3 regions of the Methylobacterium sp. SD274 genome follow, and region 1 is predicted to be linked to each of the others. Evidence: predicted binding sites of a transcription regulator. Region 1 holds the regulator's gene; each other region holds the start of a gene.
The links. The regulator LexA, encoded in region 1, represses DNA repair genes until DNA is damaged. The targets are predictions, from matches to a motif close to TGTTCNNNNTGTGTTCNG.

Region 1 (4,695 bases):
CGGCGCGGTGGCCGCCGCCCTGGTAACGGGAAAGCGCGGCCTCATTAATGCCGAGACCAACGAGGTTCTGCGTGCGGCGGGAATCTACCACGTCGTCTCGATTTCCGGCCTCCACATGGTGCTCGCAGCCGGCGTCGTGTTCTGGCTCGTCCGCGCGCTGCTCGCCCTCGTTCCGGGGCTCGCCCTGGTTTGGCCGATCAAGAAGATCGCCGCCGGTTTCGCCATGGTGGGTGTCACGGCCTATTGCGTCTTCTCGGGCTGGGATATCGCTGCCGAACGCTCGCTCATCATGACGTTGGTGATGCTCGGCGCGATCCTGGTGGATCGCCCGGCTTTGAGCATGCGGAACCTCGCGCTCGCTGCCCTCATCGCCCTCGCGCGAGAGCCGGACGGGATTCTCGAACCGAGCTTTCAGATGTCCTTCGGCGCGGTTGCCGGCCTCATCGCTTGCGCCGGCGCGCTCAATCGCTGGATGCCGCCACGCGAAGGTGCGGGCCTCTTGGCCCGAACCTGGCGGTTTCTGGCTGTCGCGGTCCTTGGCACACTGGCGACGACCTTGATCGCCCAGATCGCCACGGCGCCCTTCGCGACCTATCATTTCCAGACCGTCCAGCCCTTCGGCATCGTCGGCAATGCCCTGACCTTGCCCCTCGTCTCCCTGGCGGTGATGCCGGCGGCGGTTCTTGGGATCCTCGCCTATCCCTTCGCACTGGACCAGCCGGTCTGGTGGGCGATGGGGCTCGCCGTACGCGGGATGCTCACGATCTCCGGCTGGATCAGCGGGTTCGGACACGCCACCCTCGTCGTCCCGGCCTATGGCAGCACGGCACTCTGCCTGCTTGCTCTCGCCCTGCTCCTGCTGACACTTCCCGTCTCGAGCTTACGCTGGATCGGCCTTGCTCCGGCCGCTCTCGGTGTCGTGCTCGCTACCATGCCGCCGCGTTACGACGTCTACATCGACCGTGAGGGTGGCGGTGCAGCCTTCCGCGACGGGGACGGCCGATTGAGCATTCTCGGCAGCCCGCCGGCCTTCGTCCTCGAACAATGGCTCAAGGCGGATGGCGATTCGCGGAAGGTCGCCGCCGTCGCAGCCTCGCCGAGAAGCCGATGCGATACCGGCGGATGCGTCGTCGAGTTAGGGCCGGGTCGGATCGTCGCCCTCGTCAAGGACAAGCGGGCCTTCGCGGAGGATTGCGAACGGGCGAGTGTGATCATCGCCCGCCGTGACGCACCCAAAGACTGCCGGGCCGGCTTCGTCATCGATCGCGCATACCTGGCTCTACGCGGCGCCACCACCATCCGTTTCGGCCCCGAAGGACCGCAGGTCACGTCCGCCCACCAACCTCATTCTCGTCCGCCATGGCGGCGGGCGGTCGCCGTCGTCACGCCGTCCCCTTCGCCTCCGAAGGAATCGGGACCAAGTCCGAAACCCATAAAACCCGAGGGCGACGACGGCGATCCGTCATCCGAAACGCAGTCGGACGGGCTTCAGTAACGACGGACCAGGCTGACGAGCCGCCCCTGGATCTGAACACGATCCGGACCCAGAACCCTCGTCTCGTAGGCTGGGTTTGCCGCTTCCAGAGCGATGGAGGAACCGCGGCGACGCAGGCGCTTCAATGTGGCCTCTTCATCGTCGATGAGGGCAACGATGATGTCGCCCGTATTCGCAGTGTCCTGCTTCTTGATCACGACAAGATCACCGTCGAGGATACCCGCTTCGATCATCGAATCGCCACGGACCTCCAGCGCGTAATGTTCGCCGCCGGCCAGGAAGTCCGGTGATAGCGTCACGGAATGGCTCTGGTTCTGTATGGCGGAGATCGGCGTGCCCGCCGCGATCCGTCCCATGACCGGGATCGTGATCGACCTTCCGCTCTCGTCCTGGGCCTGGGTCGTTGGCTGGCGCAGGGACGGCATCGCCTTGGACCGACCGCCTTCGACTACGCTCGGCGTGAAGCGGCGAACTTCACCGGCGGGAGCGGGCTTCGGCGCCAGTGCACCGGTCAGGCTCTCAGGCATCCGGATCACTTCGATCGCCCTGGCGCGATTCGGCAAACGACGCAGAAATCCGCGCTCTTCGAGGGCCGTGATCAACCGGTGGATCCCCGACTTCGATTTGAGATCGAGGGCGTCCTTCATCTCGTCGAAGGAGGGCGGGACGCCACTCTCCTGCATCCGTTGTTGGATGAATTGGAGAAGATCCAGCTGCTTACGCGTCAACATACAGATCACTCTTCCACTGAAGCCAATGGCCGCGACTAACGCCGCTGAAACAAAACACGAACACGGTAGACGTTCCGCAAGTGTTCTGCAAGGGTTCCGTTAACCCGGTGGTAGAGTTTGTTCCTGAGGCGCAATGTTCCGCTCAAGGCGCCTTACCGCGGGCCGGCTTGGCGTCCGCCGGTATCACCCGCCGGGCCCTTCAATCATCCGAAGGGGCTTCGTGCCGTGGAGGCTTATCCTGCCCCTGTAAGGTGGGCCTTCACGGTGTCCGGCGGAACCGCGCGCCCGGTCCCCGCCGATGACTTAGTCGGTCACCGACGGCCGGGGAGCCATGCGATGTGGCGGGTACTCTGGCGGCAGCGTCGATCAGTCGAGATAGTCACCATATTTCTCGACATGGCTGGCGAGGCCGAGGCCGTGCTCGCGCACGAGGCGTTCCGCCAGATCTGCATCCCGCGCTTCCAATGCCTTGATGATCGCCACGTGTTCCTTGATCGAATTGGCCGCGCGTTCCCCCTGACGCAGCGCGGTGTTGCGAATACCGCGGACATGCATCAGCAGGTTGCTGGTGATGTCTTTGATCACGTCGCACTGGCCGAGCGAAATGATCTTCTGGTGGAAGCGAATGTTGGCTTCCGAATACTCGTCGAGATGATCCGACGGGCGCCCTTCATAGAATTCTGGAAAGTGCTCACGCAGGCAGTGAAGTTGTTCGTCGGTGGCCCGCTCGCAGGCGAGGCGCGCAGCCATGCTCTCCAAGGCAGACCAAGCCTGGATCATGCTGACAATTTCTTTCTTCGACTTCTTGATGACGAAGACACCACGACGGGCCTCGAACCGCACGAAGCCTTCCTGCTCCAATACCGTCAGCGCTTCGCGCACAGGGGTGCGGCTCACGCCAAGGTTCAAGGACAGCTTTCGCTCATCCAGGCGAACCTCTTCACGCTGATTATAAATGTTCATGTTCGTGATTGCTTCTTTGAGCGCGTCATAAGCCAATGCACGCAAGCTTGAAGTCGCAACGATAGGCTTTACTTGAAATGTGTCGGTTTTAACCATTTTTCATGCCACCTAGAATAATTTAAACTCGCACACGCGGGCGAGCACACTTGGTGTGAAGCATGCCAAACTCGCGTTTGAAATACAAGGAATGCCTCGGCCCGCTCAAAGCTCTTAACATAAGCTGAGTGGCGCTTTCCTCGCTACGGTTCGAAGAGCAGACTTCCGATTACCATGAAGGAAGGAGTTGTATTCTTCCCGTGTCGACCGGCCATGCGACGCCTCGCGTTCGGGCGATCCGATGCTGATCGGCACAATCGTGCAAATCCGTTTGACAGTTGGTATTTGGTATGCCACCAATTGCCTATCGGGTCGGAGGGCTTACAGCAGTTTTCGACTGCTAGATCGGGTCAAAGCGCCTTCTGTGTTCGAGGCAGGCGCGGGATCGCCAGCCGGCGAACGGCGCCCGTCTGGCGGTAGGCATTATAAAACATGGTGATTTGGTTGTGTCCACCATCGACCCCGCCAAGTCGCCGCAAAGATTAAGCTGCGCGGAATACCCAAAGAGATCATAAATTTTTGGATTCCCGTTGAAGAAAATCCACGCCCCGTCGAGGGAGGATGAAACGTCACGCTGGCCGACTTCACGGCAACGCCAACTCCAAAGTCACTGCCAGGACGTCGATTTAACGTCGAGGAATCCCGCGGTCTCCGAAGCCGCATCACAATCGGGTTTGCACTGCACGAGAGAACCAAATCCCGCGGCGGAAAAGTTCACGTCATCGGTTCGCCGACTTTGCGGACCGCCAATCAAAATAAAACGTCAAAGAACCAGGGAGAGAACACGATGTCAGCTTTGGCCCAGAGAATCGATGTCGACGTTTCGGCCGAGCCGGAACTCACCGATGGCTTTCACCTCGTCATCGACGCGCTGAAGCTCAATGATATCAACACGATCTACGGCGTGCCCGGCATTCCGATCACCGATCTCGGTCGCCTCGCCCAGGCCGCAGGAATGCGGGTCATCTCCTTTCGCCATGAGCAGCACGCCGGCAACGCCGCCGCCATCGCGGGCTTCCTGACGAAGAAGCCCGGCATCTGCCTCACGGTTTCCGCGCCTGGCTTCCTCAACGGCCTCACGGCCCTGGCCAACGCCACAACTAACTGCTTCCCGATGATCCTTATTTCCGGCTCGTCGGAGCGTGAGATCGTCGATCTCCAGCAGGGCGATTACGAGGAGATGGACCAGCTCGCCATCGCCAAGCCCCTGTGCAAGGCCGCCTTCCGCGTTCTTCACGCCGCCGACATCGGCATTGCCGTCGCGCGGGCCATCCGGGCCGCAGTTTCGGGCCGCCCCGGCGGCGTCTATCTCGATCTACCTGCCAAGCTTTTCTCTCAGGTGATGGAGGCCGATGCCGGCGCCAAGTCGCTGGTCAAGGTCATCGATGCCGCTCCGGCCCAGCTGCCGGC
Region 2 (4,695 bases), on a different contig from region 1:
GGCCCTCCTCCACATAGAGGCCGACCGGCGCCTGACCCTTGTCGTACATGCCGCCATTCATGGCGAAGCTGAGCTTCGGCCCGATCTTCTCGCCCAGGGTCGACAGCGACGAATAGGGCAGGCCGTCGGTGCCGAGCCAGAACACCCGGACCCGCTCGCGGCGCAGATCCACCGTACAGATCGTGAAGGTCTCGCCCTCGGACTGCACCGCCTTGCACGGAGAGGCTGTGGCGGGCGCGGCCCGCGCAGGTAGGGGAGCGAGTCCGGCCACGTCCCCAAGAAGCATGGCCCCGGCAAAGGCTCGGGCAACAGCACGGGCAAGATTGGGTCGCGTTGACGTCATCGGTGAATCCCGGGGCGAACGAACCGTCCGCCGTCCCATGCGGACGGCGTGGCGCGGGGTGTCCTCGCCCGAAACCGGAGGCGTTTTCAAGGCGTGACGCTCGCCCGTCTCACCGAGCTGTGATCGGCGCGGCCGGTGCGGGACAAAATGCGCCATGAACCCTTTGCGGAGCCGGGGCGTTCTGCAACCACTGGGGACAAGAACCTGTCTTTGGAGACAAGACGATGAAACGCATTGTTCTGGCAGCGACCGCGATGGTCGGCGCTCTGGCGATGATCCCGGCGACGGCGGAAGCCCGCGGTTGGGGCGGCCATGGCGGCGGATTCGGCCATGGTGGCGGGTTTGGCCATGGCGGCTTCGGCCGCGGTGGGTTCGCCCATGGCGGCTTTGGCCGCGGGGGCTTCGGTCACGGCGGCTTCGGCGGCTATCGCGGCGGCTTCCGGAGCGCGGGCTTCGGCTATCGCGGCGGCTGGGGTGGGCATCGCGGCTACGGCTGGCGCGGCGGTTACGGCCGTGGCTACGGCTACGGCCTCGGCGGTCTCGGCCTCGGTGTGGGCCTCGGCCTCGCCGCTGGCGGACTCTATGGCGGCTACGGTGGCTATGGCGGATACCCGGCCTACGGGTATGGTTACGCCCCAGCCGCTTATGGCGGATACGGCGGTTACGGTGGCGAATGCTACACCGTCCCGCGCACCCGCTGGACTCCCTACGGACCTCGCCGGGTCCTGGTCGAGCGCTGCTACTGAGCCGGTCTCGTTCGAGAAGACTTCAATGGGAAAGGGACCGCCTTGGCGGTCCCTTTTTCGTTGCCCCCTCGGCCAACCCATACGCTATCGCCGGCCTCGCTCGTCCTTGCGCATCGGCATGGCATCGATAGTGGAAAACAGGCGGGGAGCCGGGATCGGGGCGGCTTCGACGAGCTTCGCATCGCCGTCCTTGCCCACCAGCACGACACGGAAGTCCCGCTCCCCGATCCCGAAGCGGTTGCGGATGCTTTTGGCCTCGGCGCCTGTCCCGATCGCCTCCACTACGACGAGGTCGCGCTCCGCGTAATCCGCCCGTCGCGCCCGCGCCTCGCGTCTCTGCGCCTCGATTCGCGGATCTTCACCGTCCGGAGCGACGATGACCAGAACGCGTGATGTCCAGCGATGGGCGGCGAGGGGATCTTCGGCGAGTGCCTGCGACGCAAGGCCGGACATGGCAGCGATACTGGCGAGGAGAAGCGGGCGGGCCATCCGGGTATACCGATCGGGGTGACGGGCATGTGCCCATGGGCGTCAACGCCGCTCGGCGCGGGCGGTGCCCCGGCCCTGCGACGGGAACACCCCGAGCCAGATCGGCCTTGTCGAAATGTCCCTCGATTCCCGCACGCCCGTTCAGCGGATTCGTCATCACAACCGGAGCGTCAGATCATGGTCGCCGTGAACCGCAGCATCGTCCTCGCCTCCCGTCCGCACGGAGAGCCGACCGCCGCGCATTTCCGGCTCGAAGAGAGCCGCACACCGACGCCGGGGGAGGGCGAGGTGCTGCTGTGCAACCGCCTCCTTTCCCTCGATCCCTACATGCGCGGACGGATGAGCGCGGCGAAATCTTATGCCGAGCCTGTCGCCATCGGCGCGCCCATGGTCGGGGCCACCGTGTCGGAGGTGGTGGCCTCGCGGCATCCGGATTTCCACGAGGGCGACGTAGTGACCGCCTTCGGGGGCTGGCAGGATTTCGCGGTCACCAAGGGACAGGGGCTGCGCAAGCTCGATCCCGAGGCGGCGCCGGTCAGCACGGCGCTCGGCGTCCTCGGGATGCCGGGCATGACCGCCTATACCGGCCTCCTCACCATCGGGCAGCCGAAGGCGGGCGAGACCGTCGTGGTCGCCGCCGCTGCCGGGCCGGTAGGCTCCCTCGTCGGCCAGATCGCCAAGCTGAAGGGCGCGCGCGCCGTCGGCATCGCGGGCGGTCCTGAGAAATGCGCCTACCTCACCGACGTGCTCGGCTTCGACGCGGCGGTCGACCACCGCACCGACGACCTGCCCGGCGCGCTTGCCGCCGCTTGTCCCGACGGGATCGACGTGTATTTCGAGAATGTCGGCGGCGCGGTGTTCGACGCCGTACTGCCGCTGCTCAACGACTTCGCCCGCATCCCGGTCTGCGGCCTCGTCTCGGGCTACAACCTCACCGAATTGCCTTCGGGGCCGGACCGCAGCCCCGTCATCATGCGCGCCATCCTGACCAAGCGCCTGACCCTGCGCGGCTTCATCGTGTGGGATTTCGCCGACCAGGAGGAGGAGTTCCTGAGTGAGGTCGGAACTTGGCTGAGAGAAGGGCGCATCCAGCATCGGGAAGACATCGTCGACGGACTGGAGGCGGCGCCGGAGGCCTTCATCGGGCTGCTGAAGGGCCGGAATTTCGGCAAGATGCTGGTGCGGATCGCGTGACTAGCAGGTGAGCGATCCTTGCGCGCCAAAACGAACAAAGATAGAACATCGACCTGTGATCGGTGGGGACAAATTCGCCCTCCCGATTGCGGGCCGCCTGTCCGAAGTTCATGAAGGGCGAACGGGACGGACGGCGTGTGAGGCCCTTCCGTCAGTGAGATCGATCGAGAGGAGAGCGGCATGGCCGGCAGCGTCAACAAGGTGATTTTGGTGGGCAATCTCGGGCGCGACCCCGAGACCCGGCGCCTCGCCTCCGGCGATCCCGTGGTCAACCTGCGCATCGCCACGTCCGAATCCTGGAAGGACAAGGCCTCGGGCGAGCGCAAGGAGAAGACCGAGTGGCACTCGGTGGTGATCTACAACGAGAACCTCGCCCGCGTGGCCGAGCAGTACCTGCGCAAGGGCTCGAAGGTCTATATCGAGGGCCAACTCCAGACCCGGAAATGGGCGGACCAGTCCGGCGTCGAGAAATACACCACCGAGGTGGTGCTCCAGCGCTTCCGCGGTGAACTCACGCTCCTCGACGGTCGCAGCGGCGGTGGAGAGATGGGCGCCGACGACGAGGGCGGCGGCCAGATCAGCCGCGGCGGCGATTACGGCGGCGGCCGTGGCGGGGATCGCGGGGGAGACCGGGGTGGCGATCGCGGCGGGGAATACGGCGGCGGCCGTTCCTCGGGCGGCGAGCGTCGGCCGGCGGCGGCTTCGTCGAAGCCCAATTACGACCTCGACGACGATATCCCGTTCTAGGGATCTGCCGTTCCCGTCATCGGCATCCGACGGACGGGAAGCTAGGCGTATCGGCCTCCACCCGGCCCGCTCACGGCGACGATAGTCACATATCTCGCGGGCAGAGCGGGTCCCCGCTCTTGGAAGGAGAGCGACAGGGTGAGGTGTGTGATCTTTCCGGAGATGGACCACACCTCACCCCAGCCCTCTCCTTCCAGGAGAGGGAGTGCTGTCGCGCCTCATATCGACCGGTCATGAACCGGGGAACAGACGTCGAGCAGCTCGATAAATTCAAAAGACGCTCACTGGAGCGGACGGACGGGCGCCCCGATAGCGAACAGGCATCAGGCGTCGGGTTGCGACGGCCCCAGCCGCGCCATCGCCGATGCGACCTCCAGCAGGGTTTCCCCGGTCAGATCCGGTGCCTCGAGGGCCGGTGAGTACGGCACGCCACGAGCGACATAGCCTGTCATGAGGCCGGCGATCCTGGCGCCGTGGAGGTCCCAGGGGTGGGTCGCGATCATTGCCATCTCGCCCGGGGCGAGGGCGGCGGCCCGCGCGGCGTGGCGGTAGACCTCGGCGCGCGGCTTCGACAGCTTCACCTCTTCGATGGAGAAAACCCGCTCGACGAGCCCCTCCATACCTGCCGCGGCGAGCAATCCCCTCGTGGTCGCGGCTGCGCCGTTGCTCAGTGCGAAGACCCGGACGCCGGCATCGGCCAGAACCGCGAATGCCGCCTTGGCGTCCTCGTGCGGCGGAAGGGCCTTCATCATGCCGAGCAAAGCCGTCTTGTCCTCCGGCGAGGCGGAGAGGCCATGCATGGCGAGCACCTCGTCGAGGCACCCCGACAGCACGGACTGGAACGGCGCAAAGGTGCCTGTCGCCGCCAGGGCGAACATGTCCCGCAGGCCGGCGGTGTAGAGGAAGTCCAGGGCGAGGGGCGGCAAGCCCATCGCCACCAGGGCAGGCCGCATCGGCTCCATGCTGAACACGGTGCCGATGATGTCGAAAGCGACGGCTTTCGGGCGAACGAGCATGACTTTGCCCCTGTCGATGGATGCGGCGGGATCGATGGCGTCGGGTAACCGGCCCAGCGGTCTGTGAGTTCACACGAACCGTGCCTTCGTGCTTCCATGGGCTCGATCGAGCAGGGGAGGCGAATCGATGCGCGTCATGGTTCTGGTCAAGGCGACCACA
Region 3 (4,695 bases), on a different contig from region 1:
GCACACGTCGCAGGTGACGTAGACGTCCGGCAGGAAGTGCATCTCGATCTTGATGACGCCGTCGCCCGAGCAGGCCTCGCAGCGCCCGCCCTTGACGTTGAAGGAGAAGCGGCCGGCCTGGTAGCCGCGCGCCTTCGCCTCCGGCAATCCGGCGAACCAGTCGCGGATCGGGGTGAAGGCGCCGGTATAGGTCGCCGGGTTGGAGCGCGGCGTGCGCCCGATCGGCGACTGATCGATGTCGATGACCTTGTCGAGATTCTCGAGCCCGTCGAGGCGTTCGAACGGGGCCGGGTGCTCCATCGCGCCGTTGAGGGATTTGGCCACCGCCTTGTAGAGCGTGTCGATGATGAGGGTGGACTTGCCGCCGCCCGAGACGCCCGAGACGCAGGTGAAGGTCCCGAGCGGAATCTCGACGCTCACATCCTTCAGGTTGTTGCCCCGCGCGCCGACGAGGGTGAGCTTGCCCTTCTTCGTCTTGCGCCGGGCTGTGGGCACGCGCACGCTCATCTCGCCCGTCAGGTACTTGGCGGTGAGCGAGGCGGGGTTCTTCAGCACCTCCTCCGGCGTGCCCTGGGCGATGATCTGCCCGCCATGGATCCCGGCACCGGGGCCGACATCGACGACGTAATCGGCCTGGAGGATCGCATCCTCGTCGTGTTCGACGACGATGACGGAATTGCCGAGGTCGCGCAGGCGCTTCAACGTGCCGAGCAAGCGCTCGTTATCGCGCTGGTGCAGGCCGATGGACGGTTCGTCGAGGACGTAGAGCACCCCCGTCAGCCCGGAGCCGATCTGCGAGGCGAGGCGGATACGCTGGCTCTCGCCGCCCGAGAGCGAGCCCGAGCCGCGCGCGAGGGTGAGGTAGTCGAGGCCGACATCGACCAGGAAGGTGAGCCGGTCGCGGATCTCCTTCAGGATGCGGAAGGCGATCTCGTTCTGCTTCGGCGTCAGCTTCTCCGACAGTTCGGAGAACCAGCGATGCGCCTCGCGCACGGAAAGCGCGGTGACGTCGCCGATATCCTGCATGGCGACCTTCACCGCCAAAGCCTCGATCTTGAGGCGCTTGCCGCCGCAGGAGGCGCAAGGGGTCTCGCTCATGAACCGGGCGATGTCCTCGCGCGAGGCGTCGCTCTCGGTCTCCTTGTAGCGCCGCTCCAGGTTCGGGATGACGCCCTCGAACGGCTTGTTCACCTCGTAGGCGCGCATGCCGTCGTTATAGGCAAAGCGGATCGACTCGCGGCCGGAGCCGTAGAGGATGACCTTGTGCGCCGTCTCCGGCAGGTCCGACCAGGGCGACGTGGTCTTGAAACCGTAATGCCCCGCCAGGGCGTCCAGGGTCTGGCCGTAATAGGGCGAGGTCGATTTCGCCCAGGGGCCGACGGCACCGCGCTTGAGGCTGAGCTTGACGTCGGAGATGACCAGTTCGGGGTCGATCCGCATCTCGTGGCCGATGCCGCCGCAGGTCGGGCAGGCGCCGAACGGGTTGTTGAACGAGAACAGGCGCGGCTCGATCTCGGCGATCGTGAACCCGGAGACCGGGCAGGCGAAGCGCGACGAGAAGGTGATGGTCTCGCCCTCGGCCGGATCGGCGAATTCGATCAGCGCGATGCCGTCGGCCAGTTCCAGGGCGGTCTCGAAGGAATCGGCGAGACGCGCGGCGATGTCGGCCCGCACCACGAGACGGTCCACCACCACGTCGATATCGTGCTTGAGCTTCTTGTCGAGTTTTGGCGCATCGTCGATCGGGTAGTATTCGCCGTCGATGCGAAGACGCTGGAAGCCCTTCTTCTGGAACTCGGCGATCTCCTTGCGGTACTCGCCCTTCCGGCCCCGAACCACGGGGGCGAGGAGATAGAGCCGGCTCTTCTCCGGCAGGGCCAGCACCCGGTCGACCATCTGGCTCACGGTCTGGCTCTCGATCGGCAGGCCGGTGGCGGGCGAGTAGGGGATGCCGACCCGCGCCCAGAGCAGGCGCATGTAATCGTAGATTTCGGTGACGGTCCCCACAGTGGAGCGTGGGTTCTTCGACGTCGTCTTCTGCTCGATGGAGATGGCCGGCGAGAGCCCGTCGATCTGATCGACGTCGGGTTTCGACATCATCTCGAGGAACTGGCGGGCATAGGCCGAGAGCGACTCGACGTAGCGGCGCTGGCCTTCCGCATAGATCGTGTCGAAGGCGAGCGACGACTTGCCCGACCCCGACAGGCCGGTGAAGACCACGAGCTTGTCGCGTGGAATCGTGAGATCGATGTTCTTGAGGTTGTGCTCGCGCGCGCCCCGGACGGCGATGACGCGACGGTCGGGGCTACCCTCGAACAGCTTCTCGATCCGCGCCTCGACGCTCTCTTCCTGTGCCTGCGCCGCTTGGCTCTTCAGGCCCCGTGGCGTCTTGGCGGCGGCTTTTGCTTTGGCCATTGGGTCTCTTCGGCGGCAGGACTTGGCGGAAAGGAGGATCGGCGACGACGCGCGGGGATCGTCTCCGGGACGTCATGCGGCGAGGTCGAAGACAACGGTCCCGCCACCGGTCGCCATGTCGGGCGCACGGGCCGGGCGGGCAAGACGCACGCCACGCATATCCGCCACCCAGCTAGAACAAAAAGCGTACAGCTACAATATCGGCGCTGAATTCCGCGCTCGGGCGGACGCTCGCCAAGCTCTCGCGGCCGAACGCACCATGGAAGTGGGACGCGCTCCTCTGCTGGGGCGGCCCCCGACCGCGATGGGTCGGCGAGCATTTCCAGGCCTTCGTTTGCCGCGCTCCTGCTCGCCGAACCGGCAACCACTTCGGCGCAGAACGCCCTAGACGCTCGTCTGAAACCCGCCGAGGGGCGCGACGACCCGGCAGATCAGCCCATCGGGCTCGTAGGCGAGGGAGACCTCGCCGCCGACGGCGCCGGCGAGCCCGCGTTCGATGAGCCGTGAGCCGAAGCCCTTCCGTGTCGGGGGGTTCACGGGTGGCCCGCCATGCTCGGACCATGTGAGGTGGATCGAGTCGTCGTCTCCCGCCACGACCACCCGCCATTCCACGACGACGCGGCCGTCCGGCCTGGAAAGGGCGCCGTATTTGGCGGCATTGGTGGCGAGTTCGTGCATCATCAGGGCGAGCGACAGGGCCGCCTTGGAGCCGATGACGATCTCGGGCCCCGACAGATCGAACCGCCCCGGCTGCTGGTCGTCGTGAAGGGACAGGGCGCTCTGCAGGATCGTCGAGATGGCGGCGCTCTCGCGCTCTCCGGTCAGCAGGATGTCGTGGGCATTCCCGAGGGCGATCAGGCGCGCGGCCAAGGCATGCTTGGCCGCTTCCACATCGGTGACGTTGCGCAGACTCTGCGAGGCGATCGCCTGAACCATCGCGAGGGTGTTCTTCATGCGGTGGCTGAGTTCGCGGTTGAGAATCCGCTGCTGCTCGTCCGCCTCGATCCGGATCAGGCTGCTCCAGGCCCGTTCCGCCACCTCGCGGACGAAGGCGATCTCGTGCGGCGTCCAGGAGCGCGGCGAGGCCTCCGTCGCATAGAGCACGCCGACGAGGCGACCGCGCTGGAGCAGGGGGACGGAGATCACCGCCTGCACACCCTCCGCGATGTAGAGTTCCGCATCGCTATCGAGGTCGGGGGAGGTCGCGAGATCGTCCACCGCGAGGATCTCGCCGCGCCGCAGGCCGGCGATACTGGCGGGAAATTCCTCGAGCCGCAGGGTCCGGCTCGGAAAAGTCTGTCCGTCCGAGGACCAGGAATGCGCTACCGTCACCAGCCCCGCCGGAAGGTCGACCATGCCGTAGCCGGCCCGCGTCGCCCCGAGAGCGCGGCCCAGGATCTCCGCCGTCATGGCCACGACATCGGCGTTCGAGCGCAATTCACGCAGGCGGTCGCCTAAGCTGATCAGCGCCTCGCGACGGGCATCCGCGCGTTTCTCCTCGGTGATGTCCTCGATCATCGCCATGGCGTGAACGGCGTCACCCAGGGTCTGGGAGACGAGGTTCACCCTCGCCCAGATGATCCGGCCGTCGCGTCTCCGGTAGCGCTTCTCGAACCGGTCCTGCAGGGTCTCGCCGGTGGCGAGGCGGCGATGCAGGTCGTCGCGCGCATCCGCATCCTCGGCGGGGGTCCATTGGGCGAGGGAGCGACCGACGATCTCGGATTCCGGCGCACCCCAGATCTCGCAGAGCTTGGCGTTGACCCTGAGCGCCAGGACGCTGCGGGGATCGAACTGGACGATCCCGATATTGGCACCCTCGAAGACCGCGCGGAATTGTGCCTCCAACTGGCTTCTGACGGTGACGTCGAGCATCGCGCCGACCATCCGCACCGGCGCGCCCAAAGCATCGCGGACGAGATATCCGCGGTCCAGCACATCGGCATAGGCCCCGTCTCCCTTGAGGAAGCGGTACTGGCAGCTCCACCTGTCCGAGCCTCCGTCGAGAAAGGCATTCAGCCCGGCGGAGACGATGGCGCGGTCATCGGGATGGATGTTGCCGAGCCACCAGTCGGAGCCGGGACCGATATGGGCAGGCCGCCAGCCATAGGACGTCTCGAGCGCCTCGTTCCACAGGATGGCGTCGCGCAGCAGGTCCCAATCCCAGACGACATCGTTGGTCGCCCTGGCCACGAGGCGATAGCGCTCGTCGGTCGACCACCGATCGAGGGAGGCGGCACCATCGCCGATACCAACGGCACCGTCGGTCATACCACCGGCCGC

Region 2: a site for LexA is predicted at 2,803-2,820, ahead of ssb (single-stranded DNA-binding protein). Genes of this name have one in related genera too.
Region 3: a site for LexA is predicted at 2,589-2,606, ahead of uvrA (excinuclease ABC subunit UvrA). Genes of this name have one in related genera too.

What each region holds. Positions count from the first base shown of each region.
Region 1 covers NZ_JADIJP010000021.1:82,509-87,203, forward strand. Annotated here, with positions in the region: gene IPV08_RS17560 (ComEC/Rec2 family competence protein) at 1-1,495, shown strand, start outside; gene lexA (transcriptional repressor LexA) at 1,489-2,226, opposite strand; gene IPV08_RS17570 (GntR family transcriptional regulator) at 2,593-3,285, opposite strand; gene oxc (oxalyl-CoA decarboxylase) at 4,073-4,695, shown strand, end outside.
Region 2 covers NZ_JADIJP010000006.1:38,549-43,243, forward strand. Annotated here, with positions in the region: gene IPV08_RS07420 (phosphodiester glycosidase family protein) at 1-286, opposite strand, end outside; gene IPV08_RS07425 (hypothetical protein) at 568-1,089, shown strand; gene IPV08_RS07430 (DUF4174 domain-containing protein) at 1,174-1,578, opposite strand; gene IPV08_RS07435 (NADP-dependent oxidoreductase) at 1,756-2,772, shown strand; gene ssb (single-stranded DNA-binding protein) at 2,953-3,519, shown strand; gene IPV08_RS07445 (HAD-IA family hydrolase) at 3,843-4,535, opposite strand; gene IPV08_RS07450 (YciI family protein) at 4,663-4,695, shown strand, end outside.
Region 3 covers NZ_JADIJP010000006.1:174,492-179,186, forward strand. Annotated here, with positions in the region: gene uvrA (excinuclease ABC subunit UvrA) at 1-2,415, opposite strand, end outside; gene IPV08_RS08060 (PAS domain S-box protein) at 2,800-4,683, opposite strand.